DNA from 2 places in the Allobosea beijingensis genome. Region 2 is predicted to be linked to the other one. Evidence: predicted binding sites of a transcription regulator. Region 2 holds the regulator's gene; the other holds the start of a gene.
What was found. The regulator LexA, encoded in region 2, represses DNA repair genes until DNA is damaged. The targets are predictions, from matches to a motif close to TGTTCNNNNTGTGTTCNG.
Positions count from the first base shown of each region.

Region 1: the regulator LexA is predicted to act here: its motif matches at 5,280-5,297, upstream of Q9235_RS26415 (putative DNA modification/repair radical SAM protein).

Region 1 is NZ_CP132359.1:5,501,907-5,510,690, forward strand. Features, by position in the region: gene rfbB (dTDP-glucose 4,6-dehydratase) at 1-944, shown strand, start outside; gene rfbC (dTDP-4-dehydrorhamnose 3,5-epimerase) at 959-1,516, shown strand; gene rfbD (dTDP-4-dehydrorhamnose reductase) at 1,516-2,424, shown strand; gene rfbA (glucose-1-phosphate thymidylyltransferase RfbA) at 2,421-3,305, shown strand; gene Q9235_RS26405 (GAF domain-containing protein) at 3,364-4,581, opposite strand; gene Q9235_RS26410 (biliverdin-producing heme oxygenase) at 4,578-5,126, opposite strand; gene Q9235_RS26415 (putative DNA modification/repair radical SAM protein) at 5,310-6,542, shown strand; gene Q9235_RS26420 (UdgX family uracil-DNA binding protein) at 6,539-7,981, shown strand; gene Q9235_RS26425 (hypothetical protein) at 8,118-8,405, opposite strand.
Region 2 is NZ_CP132359.1:1,623,707-1,632,490, reverse strand. Features, by position in the region: gene Q9235_RS07915 (helicase HerA domain-containing protein) at 1-498, shown strand, start outside; gene Q9235_RS07910 (anthranilate synthase component II) at 595-1,212, shown strand; gene trpD (anthranilate phosphoribosyltransferase) at 1,228-2,241, shown strand; gene trpC (indole-3-glycerol phosphate synthase TrpC) at 2,249-3,055, shown strand; gene moaC (cyclic pyranopterin monophosphate synthase MoaC) at 3,052-3,534, shown strand; gene Q9235_RS07890 (molybdopterin molybdotransferase MoeA) at 3,534-4,745, shown strand; gene lexA (transcriptional repressor LexA) at 4,826-5,533, shown strand; gene Q9235_RS07880 (ComEC/Rec2 family competence protein) at 5,527-7,818, opposite strand; gene gltX (glutamate--tRNA ligase) at 7,991-8,784, shown strand, end outside.

The DNA.
Region 1 (8,784 bases), 1.7 Mb from region 2:
ATGCCGGCAACCTCGCCTCGCTGGAGCCGGTCTCGCGCAGCAACCGCTATCGCTTCGAGCAGGCCGATATCGGGGATGGCGAGCGGATGAAAGCGATCTTCCTGGATTTCCAGCCCGATATCGTCATGCATCTCGCCGCCGAGAGCCATGTCGACCGCTCGATCGATGGCCCGGCTGCCTTCATCGAGACCAATGTCGTCGGCTCGTTCACGCTGCTGCAGGAGGCACTGCGCCATTTCCGGGCACTGCCGGAGGATCGCAAGGCACGCTTCCGCTTCCACCATATCTCGACCGACGAGGTCTTCGGCTCGCTCGGCACTGATGGCTTCTTCCGCGAGGATACGGCCTATCAGCCGAACTCGCCCTATTCGGCCTCCAAGGCCGCGTCCGACCATCTCGTGCGCGCCTGGCACCATACCTACGGCCTGCCGGTGGTGATGACCAACTGCTCGAACAATTACGGGCCCTATCACTTCCCGGAGAAGCTGATCCCGCTGATGATCATCAATGCGCTCGAGGGCAAGCCCCTGCCGGTCTACGGCAACGGGCTCAATGTGCGCGACTGGCTCTATGTCGACGACCATGCCGATGCGCTGCTCACCGTCGCGACCACCGGCAAGCTGGGCGAGAGCTACAATATCGGCGGCCATAACGAGAAGACCAATATCGAGGTGGTGAAGACCATCTGCGCCCTGCTCGACGAGCTCCGCCCCGACCCGAAGGGCTCGCGCGAGCGCCTGATCGCTTACGTCACCGACCGGCCGGGCCATGATGCACGCTATGCGATCGATGCCGGCAAGATCGGCCGCGAGCTCGGCTGGACCCCGAAGGAGACCTTCGAGACGGGCTTGCGCCGCACGGTCGAATGGTATCTCGCCAATGCGGGCTGGTGGGGCGATATCCGCTCCGGAACTTATCGCGGCGAACGCCTCGGCGCGGCCTGAGCGGAGACAGGAACATGCTGAGCGTCGAGGACACGGCGATCCTGGCCGTCAAGATCGTCACGCCGAAGAAGTTCGGCGATCATCGCGGCTTCTTCTCGGAGACCTGGAGCCGCAAGGCCTTCGCGGAGGCCGGGATCGATCTCGACTTCGTCCAGGACAACCAGTCATTGTCGGCGCCGGTCGGCACGCTGCGCGGCCTGCATTTCCAGTCGCCGCCCTTCGCGCAGGACAAGCTGGTGCGGGTCACGCGCGGCCGCATCCTCGATGTCGCCGTCGATATCCGGGCGTCATCCCCGACCTTCGGCAAGCATGTCGCGCTCGAACTCTCCGCCGAGAACTGGAAGCAGTTGCTGGTGCCGGCCGGCTTCGCCCATGGCTTCGTCACGCTGGAGCCGGATACCGAGGTCATCTACAAGGTCACCGCGCCCTACGCGCCGCAGAACGACCACGGGCTCGCCTTCGACGACCCGGCGCTCGGCATCGACTGGCGCCTGCCGCTCTCCGAGCTCACCCTCTCCGACAAGGACCGCAAGCATCCGCGCCTGGCCGAGATGCTGCGCTATTTCGACTGATGACCCTTCGTATCGCCGTCACCGGCTGGACCGGCCAAGTCGTCTGCGCCATGCTGGAGCGCGTGCCCGTCGGCGTCGAGGTCATCGCGCTGCGCCGGCCGGACCTTGACCTCGCCGTCCCGAAGACGGTCGCACCTGCCCTGCGTTCGGCGAGGCCCGACGTCATCGTCAACACCGCCGCCTATACTGCCGTCGACCAGGCCGAGAGCGAGCCGGAGCTCGCCATGCGCGTCAATGGCGAGGCAGCCGGCGAGGCGGCACGGGCGGCGGCTACGCTCGGCATTCCCATGATCCAGCTCTCGACCGACTATGTCTTCGACGGCGGGCTCGACCGCGCTTACCGCGAGGACGACGCGACCGGGCCGATCTCGGCCTATGGCGCAAGCAAGCTCGCCGGCGAGCAGGCCGTCGCAGCCGCGACCGACAACCACGCCATCCTGCGCACCGCCTGGATCTACAGCCCCTTCGGCAAGAACTTCGTCAAGACGATGCTGCGCCTCGCCGAGACGCGCGACGAGGTCGGCGTCGTCGCCGACCAGGCGGGATGTCCGACCAGCGCGCTCGACATCGCCGATGCGATCTTCGCCGTCGCCCGCAACCTGACCGACCGGACGGACGAAGCTCGCTTGCGCGGCGTGTTCCATATGAGCGCGGCGGGCGAGGCCGTCTGGGCCGATGTCGCCGAGGCGATCTTCGCCGAGCGCGAACGCCAGGGCGGCAAGCCTGTCCAGGTCAAGCGCATCGCAACCACCGATTATCCGACGCCGGCGCGCCGGCCGGCGAACTCCCGGCTCGATTGCGGCAAACTCGCGCTCGCTCATGGCGTGCGCCTGCCGGAGTGGCAAAGCTCGCTCCGGCCTTGCGTCGCGCGGCTGCTCAAGGACCAAGGCAAGGACCAGCAACAATGAAGGGCATCATCCTGGCCGGGGGTTCCGGCACCCGGCTGCACCCGATGACGCTGGCGATGTCGAAGCAGCTCCTGCCTGTCTACGACAAGCCGATGATCTACTATCCGCTCTCGACGCTGATGCTGGCCGGCATCCGCGACGTGCTGATCATCTCGACGCCGCACGACCTGCCGCATTTCAAGCGCCTGCTCGGCGACGGCTCCGACTGGGGCATGAACCTGAGCTATGCCGAGCAGCCGCATCCGGGCGGGCTGGCGCAGGCCTACCATATCGGCGCAGATTTCGTCGCGAACAAACCCTCCGCGCTGATCCTCGGCGACAATCTCTATTACGGCCACAGCCTGCCGGAGATGATGGCCCGGGCGACGGCCCGGACGACGGGCGCGACCGTCTTCGCCTATCACGTCCGCGATCCCGAGCGTTACGGCGTCGTCCAATTCGACAAGGCCGGCAAGGCGATCTCGATCGAGGAGAAGCCGAAGGCCCCCAAGTCGAACTGGGCCGTCACGGGCTTGTATTTCTACGATGCCGAGGTCGTCGAGATCGCCCGCTCGCTGAAGCCCTCCCCGCGCGGCGAGCTCGAGATCACCGACGTCAACCGGATCTATCTCGAACGCGGCCAGCTCTCGGTGGAATCCATGGGCCGCGGCTTCGCCTGGCTCGATACCGGAACCCCCGACAGCCTGCTCGAAGCCGGCGAGTTCGTCCGCACGCTCGAAAGCCGCCAGGGACTGCGCATCGCATGCCCCGAAGAAATCGCCGCAAGACAGGGGTGGATCTCGGCCGCGCAGCTCACCTTGCTCGGCGAGAAGCTCGCAAAAGGCGATTACGGACAGTATCTCCTGCGCATCGCGAGCGATTTCGGCAAGGGCGTTCCCTGAAAGCCAGACGCGAGACCGGACCCGGCCACCCCACCTGGCCGGTCAGCCTCGCGTCAACTCACGCCGCGCTTTCGGCTTCGCTGCCTTGTGGAGCGGCGAGACCGCGACCGACATCGGCATATGAGAAGCCCTTGGCGCGAACCTGGTCGGCCCGGTAGACATTGCGCAGGTCGACGAGGACGGGGGCCGCCATCGCCGCCTTGACCCGGTCGAGGTCGAGCGCCCGGAAGATGTTCCACTCGGTCACGATCACCGCGGCATCCGCCGAAGCATCGGTCACATGGGCGGCGGACGAAAGCAGGCCGTTGAGAAAATCCCGCGCCCTTTCGGCGGCCAGCAGCATCTGCTTCTGCGTGAGGGCACCCAGCTGAAGCGCGAAGAACTCACCGAATATCTCCGCGGCGATCCGGCGGTTCATCGAGAGCGAGCGCGGGCTGTAATGGTGGCAGGCGATCAGCCCCCAGAGTGCGCCGTCGACGATGACCGAGACCGACATCGAGGCCGAGACGCCCATGTTGCGGAGGTATTCGCAATGGATGGGCGAGACGCTGCGCAAATGGGCATAGGACAGATCGAGAGGCTCTCCGGCAGCGTCCAGTACGGGCATGATCGGGAAGCGCTCGCCGCTCGAATCCGAAACCACGCGGATCGGATTGAGCAGATAGAGCTGCCGTGCCTGCTGCGGGATGTCGCTCGCCGGGAAATGCTGCCCCATGAAGCTTTCGAGATCGGGGCGCTTGGCCTCGCTGACGACCTTGCCAGACCCGTCGGGCGCGAACTGGTAGATCATCACCCGGTCGTACTGGAGTACCGCCCTGAGCAGACGCGCCGCATTCTTGATCAGCTGGGCCGGTGTCGTGACATCCGAGAGCCGGCCGACCAACGTCCGAGCGAATTCGAGCGGCGAGCTCGGCCCGGCCGGGACGCTCTCCTCGAATTCGATGATGGCGTTGCCCTTGAAGGCATGGATCGAGATGTCGAACTCGCGATCCAGCGAAGGTAGGCGATAGCGGGGCATCAAGCCCGCACGGGACGGAACGCCGGAACGCGCGAGCGCATTGCGCATCTCATGCACGACCGGCCCACCGAGGAGCTCTTCGAGCCTGCGGCCGACGAGCTCGAATTCCTTGAGCCCGAGGAAGGCGCTGGCGTTCGACGAATGGCGCCTGATCGTCACCGCCTCGGCATCGCACACGATCATGCAGCCATGGGGCTGGACGCTGCCGGGAATATGGATCGGCTCGCGATCGCAGTTCGTCAGATCAACGGTCGTCATGCAGGAGAGAGTTCTTCCGATGTGAAGGCCTGGATGGCGTGGACGAAAACGGACCTGGCCGATTGCGCGGCTGCATCCCACGCTTGCCGGTCGAGCCCCTCCAACGCAACGAGAAGCGTGCGCCAGCTATCGAGGGAGCCGGCTTGAGCCGAAAGATAGCGTGCTCCGTTTTCAGGCCCGAACCCCAGCGGTTCCACTCCCTTTACAAGCACCCGAGCCCCCAGGGCCGAACCTTCAAGAACATAGGCAGCCCCCAGGAACGCAGCCATGTCATTTGACAGATGGAAAGGTTCGCTCGCCGGACACGCTAGCGTCAGGTCGGCGAGATCCGCCTCCAACTCAGGCAGAAGCTTGCGCGGTTGCCATGGCGAAACCCGCACGGGTGCGGCGTCCGACAAAGCCGCCTCGACCGGCACGCGATGGCGAAACGTACCATGCAGGAAGCGGGCGTACTCGGCACGGTTCGAGAAGACGCCGACGATAGCATCCAGTTCGCGATGAAGCTCGTTCGTCTCACCGCGCAAAAAACTTCTGATCTCAATCATTCTGTCGGCATCCAGAATCGCCTCGCATTGGCACCGCTATAGCTCAATTTCAGCGGAATCGGCGCTGTCTTCATCGTGGATTTGACCGGGAACGCCTCCAAGATGGCCCGCCCCCTTCGACAGTCAAACTTGAACTCAGCAGGCAGATCCTTTAAGAACATATAGAGAACAAAAGGAAGGGTGATGGCACAGCTCACGGTCCTGGAGAAGCTCGAAATTCTCAGCGACGCCGCGAAATACGACGCCTCCTGTGCATCGAGCAGCAGCACCAAACGAGATTCGCGCGACGGGAAGGGACTTGGCTCGACCACCGGTTCCGGTATCTGCCATTCCTATGCGCCTGATGGCCGCTGCATCTCGTTGCTGAAGATCCTGCTGACGAATTTCTGCAGCTTCGACTGCGTCTTCTGCATCAACCGCTCGTCGAGCAATGTCCGCCGCGCTCGCTTTTCGGTCGAGGAGGTCGTCGCGCTGACCCTGAATTTCTACCGCCGCAATTATATCGAAGGCCTTTTTCTGTCCTCAGGAATCATCCGCTCAGCCGATTACACGATGGCCGAGCTCGTGCGCGTCGCCGAAACGCTGCGCCGGCAGCACGGGTTCCGCGGCTACATCCACCTCAAGTTGATACCCGGCGCGAGCCGCGATCTGATCGAGCGCGCGGGGCTTTTCGCCGACCGGGTGTCGATCAATGTCGAATTGCCGAGCGAGGCGGCGCTTGCGCGTTTTGCCCCGGAGAAGCAGGCAGGCGAGATCAAGAGCGCGATGGGCGGCCTCAAGCTGAAGATCGATGAGGCGCGCGAGGAGCGCGACAAGAATGCGAAGGCTCAGGTCTTCTCCCCGGCGGGGCAGAGCACGCAGATGATCGTCGGCGCCGATGGCGCAAGCGATTCCGCCATCCTGAAGCGCAGCGCCTGGCTCTATGGCAGCTTCGGCCTGAAGCGCGTCTATTACTCGGCCTTTAGCCCGATCCCGGATGCCTCGCGCCAGTTGCCGCTCCAGCCGCCGCCGCTGATGCGCGAACACCGGCTTTATCAGGCCGACTGGCTGACGCGCTTCTATGGTTTCGAGACCGAGGAAATTCTGGGCCGCAACGAGATGCTCGATCTCGATATCGACCCCAAACTCGCCTGGGCGCTGCGCGAGCGCGGACGCTTCCCCGTCGACGTGAACCGAGCCGACCGCGAAACCCTGCTGCGGGTGCCGGGTTTGGGCACGCGCAGTGTCGATCGCATCCTGACCTCGCGACGGTTCCGCCGGCTCAGGCTTGAGGATGTCGGCCGGCTGACACGATCGCTGACGACAATCCGGCATTTCATTCTGGCGGAGGGCTGGCGGCCGGGCAGCGGCCTCGACGCGCAGAACCTGCGGGCCCGGCTGATGCCGCAACCGCGGCAATTGTCGCTTTTCCCGTGATTGCGGCCAGGCTGAACGGCCCTGCGGATTTTGCCGGCTGGCGTCGAGAAACGCGCCGGCTGGCGCTGGCCGGCGTTCAGCCTGAGGCCGTCGCCTGGCTGACGAGCGAGGGCGATGCCGGATTGTTCGCGATCGAAGGCGCCGCCCCGGTCGAGGACGGAAGCCTCGCACTGACCGTGTCTCGCCGTTTCATCGAGCTTGCCGAGAATGTTGTCTGCCATCGGGATGCCGGCCGCTTCGTCTTGCTGCATCGCCTGCTGCTACGTTTGCAGGACGAGCCGCGCTTGCTCGACAATGCAGCCGATCCGGATATCGCACGCGCCGAGGCCATGGCCCGCTCGGTGCGCCGCGACCTGCACAAGATGACGGCCTTCGTCCGCTTCCGGGCCGTGTCGGGCGCGGGCGAGGAAGGCCCCTTCATCGCCTGGTTCGAGCCGGAGCATTTCATCCTCGAACGGGCCGCGAGCTTCTTCATGGGACGCTTCGCAGGAATGATCTGGTCGATCATGACACCGCAGGGGTCGCTGCACTGGGACGGTACGGCCCTCCAGTTCGGCCCGGCCGCCAGCAAGACCGATGCGCCGGACGGCGATGCCATGGAAGCCTATTGGCTCACCTACTACGCCAACATCTTCAATCCGGCCCGCCTGAAGCCGAAGGCGATGAAAAGTGAGATGCCGGTGAAATACTGGCGGAACCTACCCGAGGCCGAGTTGATTGAGCCTCTGATCGCAAGCGCCGCCCGGCGAGCAGAGGATATGGTGATGCGCGCTCCGACGCAGCCACCCGCACGACATGTCAGGCAGCTTCGGCACCGTCCCGAACCGCCGGCCGATGAATCTGCGATCACGTCGTGGCAGGATGCCGCCGCTGCGGCGCAACGCTGTACGCGCTGCGATCTTCATTGCCACGCCACGCAGACGGTCTTCGGAGAAGGGCCGTTGGACGCGCGCGTTCTCTTCGTCGGCGAACAGCCGGGAGACCAGGAAGACCTTGCCGGCCGGCCATTTGTCGGGCCAGCGGGTCAGGTTTTCGATCGGGCGATGAGAGAAGCCGGTCTCGACCGCGCGCGCGCCTATGTCACCAATGCGGTGAAGCACTTCAAATTCCAGCTTCGCGGCAAGCGCCGCATCCATGAGAAGCCCAATGTCGGGGAGATCAAGGCCTGCCGCTTCTGGCTCGATCTCGAACTGCAGTTCGTGAAACCCCGGCTTGTCGTCGCCCTCGGCGCCAGCGCCCTGCGATCGCTGACGGGGCATGCCAGTTCGCTAGCGAGCGCACGAGATCGCGAGCTCGCGCTCGAAGACGGCACGCCGCTGTTGGCCACCGTCCACCCCTCATTTCTGCTGCGCCTTCCGGACGAGGATGCTCGGTCTCGGGAATATGCCCGGTTCGTCGCAGACCTCGCCCGCGTGCAGCAACGTATATTCCGACATTAAGCAGTATCGGGGAGGTCTATACGGCCAACCAGACGGTTTTCTTTTTTGCGCTCGATTGGAGAACGAGCAGCGGCTGTTCGGGCAGCTCCGGATCGAAGGCAGCCCGGTTTCAGTATTGGTTGTCGTTGCAGCGAAGCTACCGCTTGCGCCATTTCGCCAGGCGACCGGCCAGTGCCCGGAAGCCAGTTGGAATCTGCGGCTTGACTGGATTGCGCGGTGCTGCCGGTAATTCTTCTTCCATCACATCGCGAAAGGCTCTTTCAGCTTCCGGCGTGAACTGGACCTGCGCACCCACTCTTTGCGCCATGCGCCGAGCAATTTCGAGAGAGTATCTAATATCATGGGATCGGCCGTATTCGGCGCCCGTCACGTCGCGAAAGCCCCACTCGGTATCAATGCGGCACACCGTCAAGATTTGAACCATTGTCGTTCCTGAGCGAGACGGCAGTGAACGCCGCGAAGAAGCCGAGGTTCCCCCCGCTACTATCAGTGCAGGAAACTGGCCGCCGGGTTCACGTCTTCACAAATCCAGTATGTCTTATCGGTGGCATCGGAGCAGGCACGAAGAACGGAACCTCCGGTCGCAGCCGGCGTTCACCTGCCTCTGGTTTCACCCCGGAACCAAACTCGCCCCGGCAGCTCGACTGGCGGGGCTTTTTTGTTCAGGCTTTGCCGCGGATCCAGTCTATCGCGCTCGACCAAGCGCGGCTGTTTCCGGGCCCTGGGTCGCAACGACGAGTTTCCGCCCTGCATAACGCAACATGGCGGAACAATGGCGAGGTTGAAGCTGTTGCTTGCTCAGC
Region 2 (8,784 bases):
GAGATCCTCCGCGAACTGATGAGCGATCCCGAGGCCCGTTCGCGGCAGGTCGCCGTGCTCTACCAGGACTTCACCGTGCGCTGCCGGATGCGCCGGCTCGGCCGTACCCATTTGAGCCTGGAGGAGTTCCGGCGCCGGCTTGCGGTGGCGCGCGCCGGTGTCAGCGACAGCATCGCGACGAGCGAGGGCTGGCAGGCGGCCGTCGAAGCCTCCGGCTCGCTGCCGGAGGATCTGCAGAGCCTCTTCCTCTACATCGCCCGCACCGCGATCGAAGGCCGCCCCTGCCCCAGCGATGCCGAGCTCGCCGAAGTCTATGGCAGCGCCTCGCCGAGCCGAGCGCGGCGCGTGCTCAGCTACATCGAAGAACGCGGGCTGATCGTCTGCCATATCGATTTCCGGGGACAGCGCACGCTCGCGCTCCCGACGCTCGGCGTCGAGACCGCGCCGGGACTGGCCCAGCCGCGCACGGCCGGCATGCCGCGCAGCGCGCGGGGGTGAGCGCCGGTCGCCGCGCGAGGCCGCCATTCGCCAGCGAAACTTGACCACCCCGCCCCCGAACGTGCATGACCTCAAGCCGCATTCACGGGTTCGGCCATGCGCGTTCTGTTGATCGACAACTACGACAGCTTCACCTGGAACCTCGTCCATCTCATCGGTGGGCTGGGCGCCGAGGTCGATGTCTGGCGTAACGATGCGCTCACCGTCGACGAGGCACTCGCCGGCGATCACGACGCGATCGTGCTCTCGCCCGGCCCCTGCACGCCCAACGAGGCCGGAATCTGCCTGAACCTGATCCGCGAAGGCGCGGGCAAGAAGCCGATCTTCGGCGTCTGCCTCGGCCTGCAGGCGATGGGCCAGGCCTTCGGCGGCCAAGTCGTGCGCGCGCCATTGCCGATGCATGGCAAGGTCTCGCCGATCCGCCACCGGGCGCGCGGCCTGTTCCGCGGCATCAACGGCCCGCTGCAGGCGACGCGCTATCACTCGCTCGTGGTCGAGCGCGCCTCCTGCCCCGATGTCTTCGAGATCGAGGCGGAGAGTGATGACGGCCTGATCATGGCGCTCTCGCACCGGGAGCTGCCGGTCCACGGCGTCCAGTTCCATCCGGAGAGCATCGCCTCCGAGCATGGCGCGACGATCCTGCGGAATTTCCTCGACCTCGCGGAGCGATGGCAGAGCGAACGCGAAGCCTCCGCCCTGACCCTTTCAGCCTGATTCCGCAGAGTTCCCATGGACGATTTCAAACCCTTCATCGCCAAGGTCGCGACCGGCGCGACGCTCTCCCGCGAGGAAGCGCGCGACGCCTTCGATACGATCCTCTCCGGCGAGGTCACCAATGCACAGTCGGCCGCCTTCCTGATGGCGCTGCGCGTGCGCGGCGAGACGATCGACGAGATCGCCGGTGCCGTCGGCGCCATGCGCGGCAAGATGCTGCCCGTGAAGGCGCCGCCCGAGGCGATCGACATCGTCGGCACCGGCGGCGATTCGTCGGGCTCCTACAATGTCTCGACGCTGGCTTCGATCATCACCGCCGCCTGCGGCGTGCCGGTCGCCAAGCATGGCAACCGCGCGGCGTCCTCGCGCTCGGGTGCTGCCGACGTTTTGACCGCGCTCGGCGTCAAGGTCGGGCTCGATCCGGCCGCGACCGAGCATTGCATCCGCGAGGCCGGCGTCGGCTTCATGTTCGCGCCGACGCACCACGCCTCGATGCGCCATGTCGCGCCGGTGCGCACCGAGCTCGGCACGCGCACGATCTTCAACCTGCTCGGCCCGCTCTCCAACCCGGCCGGCGCCAAGCGCCAGCTCATCGGCGCCTTCTCCGAGACCTGGCTGGAGCCGATGGTCAAGGTGCTGGCCTCGCTCGGCTCGACCCGTGTCTGGGCCGTGCACGGCTCGGACGGGCTCGACGAGATCACCACGACCGGCCCGACCCGCGTCGTCTCGCTGGAGAACGGCAAGATCGAGAGCTTCTCGATCAGCCCGGCCGATGTCGGCCTCGAACCGGCCAAACCCGAGGTGCTGCGCGGCGGCACGCCCGAGGAGAACGCGGCGGCGCTCAATGCCGTGCTCGCCGGTGACAAGACCGGTTTCCGCGATATCGCCGCCTTCAATGCGGCCGCCGCGCTGCTCGTCGCCGGCAAGGCCGGGGATTTGAAGGACGGCTTCGCCCAGGCGACGGCCGCGCTCGATTCCGGCAAGGCCAAGGCCGTGCTCGCAGCGCTCATCAAAGCCTCGAACGCGTGAGGCCGGCATGACCGATATCCTCGCGAAGATCGAAGCCTATAAGCGCCAGGAAATCGCGGCTGCCAAAGCGGCCGTTCCGCAGGCCGAGATCGAGCGCCGCGCCCGTGCGGCCTCGAAGCCGCGCGGCTTTGCCGATGCATTGGCCGGCAAGCTCGCGCAGGGTACGCCGGCCTTGATCGCCGAGATCAAGAAGGCGAGCCCGTCCAAGGGCTTGATCCGCGCCGATTTCGACCCGCCCTCGCTCGCCCGCGCCTATGCGGCTGGCGGGGCGGCCTGCCTCTCGGTGCTGACCGATTCCCCTTCTTTCCAGGGCCAGCCTGAATTCCTGACCGAAGCGCGCGAGGCTGCCGGCCTGCCGGCTCTGCGCAAGGATTTCCTCTACGAGCCCTATCAGGTCTACGAGGCCCGCGCCTGGGGCGCCGATTGCATCCTGATCATCATGGCCGGCGTCGACGACGCCACCGCCAGGGCCTTGAACAAGACCGCGCGCGAACTCGGCATGGACGTTCTCGTCGAGGTCCATGACGATGCCGAGCTCGACCGGGCGCTGAAGCTCGAAAGCAGGATGCTCGGCATCAACAACCGCGACCTGCGCAGCTTCAATGTCGATCTCGCGGCAACCGAACGTCTGGCGCCGCGTGTCCCGGCTGACCGGATCGTGATCAGCGAGAGCGGCATCTTCACCCATGCCGACATCGCCCGGCTCAACCGCAGCGGCGTCAACAGCTTCCTCGTCGGCGAGAGCCTGATGCGGCAGGCCGACGTCACCGCCGCGACGCAGGCGCTGCTCACCGGCAAGGCCGTCGCGGCGTGAGCCGGCTCAGCCATCTCGACGCGCAAGGTCAGGCGCATATGGTCGATGTCGGCGGCAAGGCCGAGACGACCCGCATGGCGATCGCCGAAGGCCAGATCGTCATGGCGCCGGAGACGATCGCGATCGTGCGCGACGGCAACGCCAAGAAGGGCGATGTGCTCGGGACCGCGCGCCTCGCCGGCATCATGGCGGCGAAGCGCACCCATGAACTGATCCCGCTCTGCCACCCGCTGCTCCTGAGCAAGATCGCCGTCGATCTCGATATCGACGAGGCTTTGCCGGGCGTGCGCGTGCGTGCAGAGGTCAAGATGAAGGGCCAGACCGGCGTCGAGATGGAGGCGCTGACCGCCGTCTCCGTCGCCTGTCTCACCGTCTACGACATGGTCAAGGCCGTCGACCGGGCGATGCGGATCGAGAATATCCGCCTGCTGCACAAATCCGGCGGCCAGTCCGGCGACTACGAGGCGAAGCAAGGCTAATGGCACTCACCCCGGTCCCCGTCGCACGCAAGGCACTGCTCGACAGCATTCCGGGGCCGACCGGTGCGGAAACCCTGCCGCTCGCGCAATGCGCCTGGCGGGTGCTGGCGGGCGAGGTCAAGGCGCTGAGGACGCAACCGCCCTTCGCCAATTCGGCCATGGACGGCTACGCCGTGCGCGGCGACGAGATGTCGGAAGGCGTCTCGCTCTCGGTCATCGGCGAATCCGCCGCCGGACGGGCCTATGAGGGCGCCGTCGGGCCAGGTCAGACCGTGCGCATCTTCACCGGCGCGCCGGTGCCTGAGGGCGCGGACACCATCCTGATGCAGGAAGACGCCGATGGCGTCGGCAGCCCGGTGATCCGTGTCCGGATACCACCGGCGAAAGGGAAATTCCTGCGCGCCGCCGGGCTCGATTTCCACGAAGGCGACGTGCTGCTGCAGGCCGGGCGCGTGCTCGACAGCGCCGCGCTCGGGCTTGCCGCCGCGATGGCGCATCCGACTCTGCCCGTTCGGCGCAAGCCACGGGTCGCGATTCTCGCTACGGGCGACGAGCTGGTCGCTCCGGGCGAGCCGGTCGGCCGCGCCCAGATCGTCGCCTCGAACTCGTTCTCGCTGGCCGCTCTGGTTGAAAAGGCCGGCGGGACCGTGCTCGATCTCGGCATCGCCCGCGACGACCATGCCGATCTCGCTGCGAAGATCGCAAGGGCGAGCGAGGCCGATGCCGATGCGCTGATCACGCTGGGCGGTGCCTCGGTCGGGGCGCACGATCTCGTACAGGAGGCGTTGACACGCGCCGGCATGGCTCTCGGCTTCTGGAAGATCGCGATGCGGCCGGGCAAGCCGATGATGACCGGGCGGCTTGGCCGGATGGTCGTGGTCGGCCTGCCGGGCAATCCCGTCTCCTCGATCGTCTGCGGCCACCTCTTCGTGCTGCCCTTGATCGAGGCGTTGCTCGGCATCGCCGATGTCGATCGCGACCGCAGCATTCCTGCCATTCTCGGCCGCGACATGCCCGGCAATGACGAGCGCGAGGACTACCTGCGCTCGGAGCTTGCGCTGACGTCTGAGGGCTGGGTCGCGACGCCTTTCGACCGGCAGGATTCCTCGATGCTCGGCACGCTGGCGCGGGCGCAGGCCCTGACGATCCGACCGGCCCATGCCGCTCCGGCGAAGAAGGGCGATGTCTGCCGGATCCTGCCCTTGCGGTAGCGGCTTGCGGAACACAAGCAGAACGCGTATAGTGTTCGTGCTTTGTTTCGATTCTGCGCTTTGAGGGGCTGGCGGCGACCATGCTGACACGCAAGCAACATGAACTCCTGCGCTTCATCCAGGAACGCTTGCGCGAAAGTGGCGTGCCGCCCTCCTTCGACGAGATGAAGGACGCACTCGACCTGCGCTCGAAATCCGGCATCCACCGCCTGATCATGGCGCTGGAGGAGCGTGGCTTCATCCGCCGCCTGCCGAACCGGGCGCGCGCGCTCGAAGTCATCAAGATGCCGGACGGGCTCGGCGCCCCGCAGCCGCGGCCCCGCTTCAGCCCCGCCGTCGTGCAAGGCGGCCTCGGTGCTCAGCCGAGCGTCGCCAAGCCTCGGCCCGCCGAGGACGATAGCCGGCATTCCATCGCCATTCCCGTCATGGGACGAATTGCGGCCGGCACGCCGATCTCCGCGATCCAGAGCCGCAGCCACACCGTCTCGCTGCCGCCGGACATGCTCGGCTCCGGCGAGCATTACGCGCTGGAAGTGCGCGGCGATTCGATGGTCGAGGCCGGCATTCTCGACGGCGACACCGTCGTCATCCGCCGGCAGGACACCGCCAATACCGGCGACATCGTCGTGGCGCTGATCGACGATGAGGAAGCAACGCTGAAGCGCTTGCGCAAGCGCGGCTCCTCGATCGCGCTCGAAGCCGCGAACCCGGCCTACGAGACCCGCGTACTCGGCCCCGACCGGGTCAAGATCCAGGGCCGCCTCGTCAACCTGATGCGGCGCTACTGAAGGCGCTCGGTATCGACCTCGGCTTCGGTGTCGGAGGCTGATGCAGGCTGCGCCGTTGCGGGTTGACTGGTCGGCGGGCTTGCCGACACAGCCGGACGCGGCTCGCGCCGGCGGGACCACGGACGATCGGCCGTGGTCGGTTCCGAAGTTCGGCTGCTCCATCCCGATGCCGTCCGGTAGAGCGAGGTCGCGCCATCGCGCGTGAGTGCCATACGTTCGACGAGCCTGGCCTTGCAGGCCCCGTTCCAGGGGATGGCGGTAACGACGAGATCGGCGCGCAGGCAGTCCTCGATGATGGCGAGGCGCTCGCGCGTGTAGGAGACGGTGCGCTTCTCGGCCGTCTGCGCGATGCAGGCCAGACGATCGCAGGCGATGCCGGCGCGCAAGCTGGGATCGTCGGGTGAACGGCTGTCGCCATCGGCGGCGAGCCATTGCTGCAGGACGAAGCGGCTGGGTTTGCCCGCTATCGCGAGGCGCCCGTCCGGGCCGCGCACGGCCAACCCGGAGCCGTCACGCTCGATCAGGATCTCCGGCCGCTCCGGCTTGCCGGCAATGGCCACGCCGAAGACCAGCGGCAGAGCCGCGAGCCAGCGCCAGGGCGTGGTCCAGAGCGTCAGCCAAAGCAGCGCCAGCGCGAAGCAGGCCAGCACAGCCGGACCGAAGGCGGCGAGCGTCACGGTGGAATGGTCGATGGTCGCGACCCAGCGTGCCACTTTCAGAACGACGTCGGAAGCGAGCCCCATCAACGCCCAGGCTGGCCAGTCCAGCCCGAACGGATAGGCCAGCACGCCGAACACCGCCGCCGGCATCACGAAAAGCGAGACGAAGGGCAGCGCCATGGCATTGCCGAGCAGGCCGAAGGGGTTGAAGGTCTGGAAATGATAGGCGCCGAAGGGCGCGGTCGCGGCGGTCGCCAGCATGGTGGTGACGAGGATGCCGAGCGCCGCGGTCCAGATCGGCCCGAGCGGCCAGGGCAAAGCCGATGGCGGCTCGCTGCGATCTCTTCTCTCCCAGCGTTCGGCGAAGGCGATCAGCGCCGCGACCGCACCGAATGACATCTGGAAGCTCGGCCCAAGCAGCGCTTCCGGCTCGCGCAGCAGCACGATCATCGCGGCGAGCGCGAGATTGCGCATGCTCAGCGCCGCACGATCGACCAGGATCGCGCCGAGCATCACCAGCGTCATGATCAGCGAGCGTTCGGTCGCGACATCGCTGCCCGAGAAGATGCAATAGGCGGTCGCACCGAGCATTGCGGCCACTGCCGCGAGCTTCTTGACCGGCCAGTGCAGCGCCACCGTCTGCGACAGGGCGAGCAGCGCGCGCACCAGCCAGAAGATCGTGCCGGCCGCCAGCACCATATGCAGGCCCGAGATCGAGACGATGTGGTAGATGCCGGCGGCGCGCAGGTCGTTGTTCGTGGCTTCCGTGATCAGGCCGCGCTTGCCGGTGACGAGCGCGGCGGCGACCGCGCCGCCCTGCCCGCCCCCGACCTCGGCGATGCGCTTCGTCAAGGCATTGCGGGCGCGGTCGATCATGACGTCGATCGCAAGGCGGGTGGGCATCGGATAGGGTGCCGGCGCGAGCGCGACCTTGCCGGAGATGCTGCCGACGGCGCCAATGCCGCGGAAGAAGGCGTCGCGACCGAAATCATAGCCACCCGCCCGCGCCGGTCCCGGCGGCGGCAGCAGGCGCGCGGTCGCGACGATATGGTCGCCCGGCGCCACGGCGCCGGAGCGCAGGCTTACGCGGACGCGCTTCGGTCTCTGCTCGGCCGGCACATTGGCGAGGTCCGTGACCAGGACCACGATCCGCGCGCCATTGTCGCGCGCTTCGACGCTCTCGACGAAGCCGGAGAGCTTTCCGATGCGCGAGCGCTCCAGCATCGGCGCGGCGATATCGGCGGTGCGCCAGACCCCCGCACCGAAGCCGGCGAAGGCAGCGGCCGTCGCGAGGCAAGCCATCGACGCGAGCGGACGCAGGCGCAGGAGGAAGGCGGCTGTGCTGCTGAGGATCAAGCCGAGCAGCGGCGCCCACAGGGCCGGCTCACGATCGGCCGCAAAATAGAGCAGGATGCCGGCGCCCATCGCGATCGGCAGCCAGAGGAAGGGGCGACGGCGCTCGACCTCCAGCGCGAAACCTCGCTGGAGATGCAGCCAAAGCTGGCGAAGCGTTGGACGGAGGCTTGCGGTCAGCGGGACAACGGCACCAAGGCGAGCCGGCAAGGCATCGGCGCGTGCGCCGCGCCGGCCCTGTGCCCGCTCCTGCCCCGGCGGCGCCGGCTGCATCGCCCGCTCTCCCCCTGCCGGCGCTGCGATTTGACCGCTTAGCGTTCCGGCAAAGCCATGTTACAGGGCGCGCGCCGGTTGTCATGTCACGACTTGTGTCATGCCGCGACTCGGCCCCTTCCCCTGTCTTGCCCCGGACGGCTCTCCGCCGCCCGGCCGGAGTTTCCTCCCAATGAGCAACGCCGTCGTCACGCGCTTTGCGCCCTCGCCCACCGGATTCCTGCATATCGGCGGCGCCCGGACAGCGCTGTTCAACTGGCTCTACGCCCGCCGGCAAGGCGGCAAGATGCTGCTGCGCATCGAGGATACCGACCGCGAACGCTCGACCGATACGGCGATCGCTGCGATTCTCGACGGGCTGGAATGGCTCGGCCTCGATTGGGACGGCCAGACCGTCTACCAGTTCCAGCGCGCCGCGCGGCATCGCGAGGTCGCCGAGCAGATGCTCGCCGCCGGCCGGGCCTATCACTGCTATGCGACGCAGGCCGAGCTCGAGGAGATGCGCGAGAAGGCCCGCGCCGAGGGCAAGCCGCTGCGCTACGATGGCCGCTGGCGCGACCGCGATCCGTCGACCGCGCCGGAAGGCGTCAAGCCGGTGATCCGCCTCAAGGCACCGCAGACCGGCGAGACCGTGGTCAATGACGAGGTGCAGGGCCGCGTCGTCTGGCAGAACGAGAATCTCGACGACCTCGTGCTGCTGCGCTCCGACGGCACGCCGACCTATATGCTCGCCGTCGTGGTCGACGACCACGACATGGGCGTCACCCATATCATCCGCGGCGACGATCACCTGACCAATGCCGCCCGCCAGACCCAGATCTACGACGCACTCGGCTGGGACGTGCCGAGCATGTCGCATATCCCGCTGATCCACGGGCCTGACGGCGCCAAGCTCTCGAAGCGCCATGGAGCGCTCGGCATCGATGCCTATCGCTCGATGGGCTACCTGCCGGCGGCTCTGCGCAA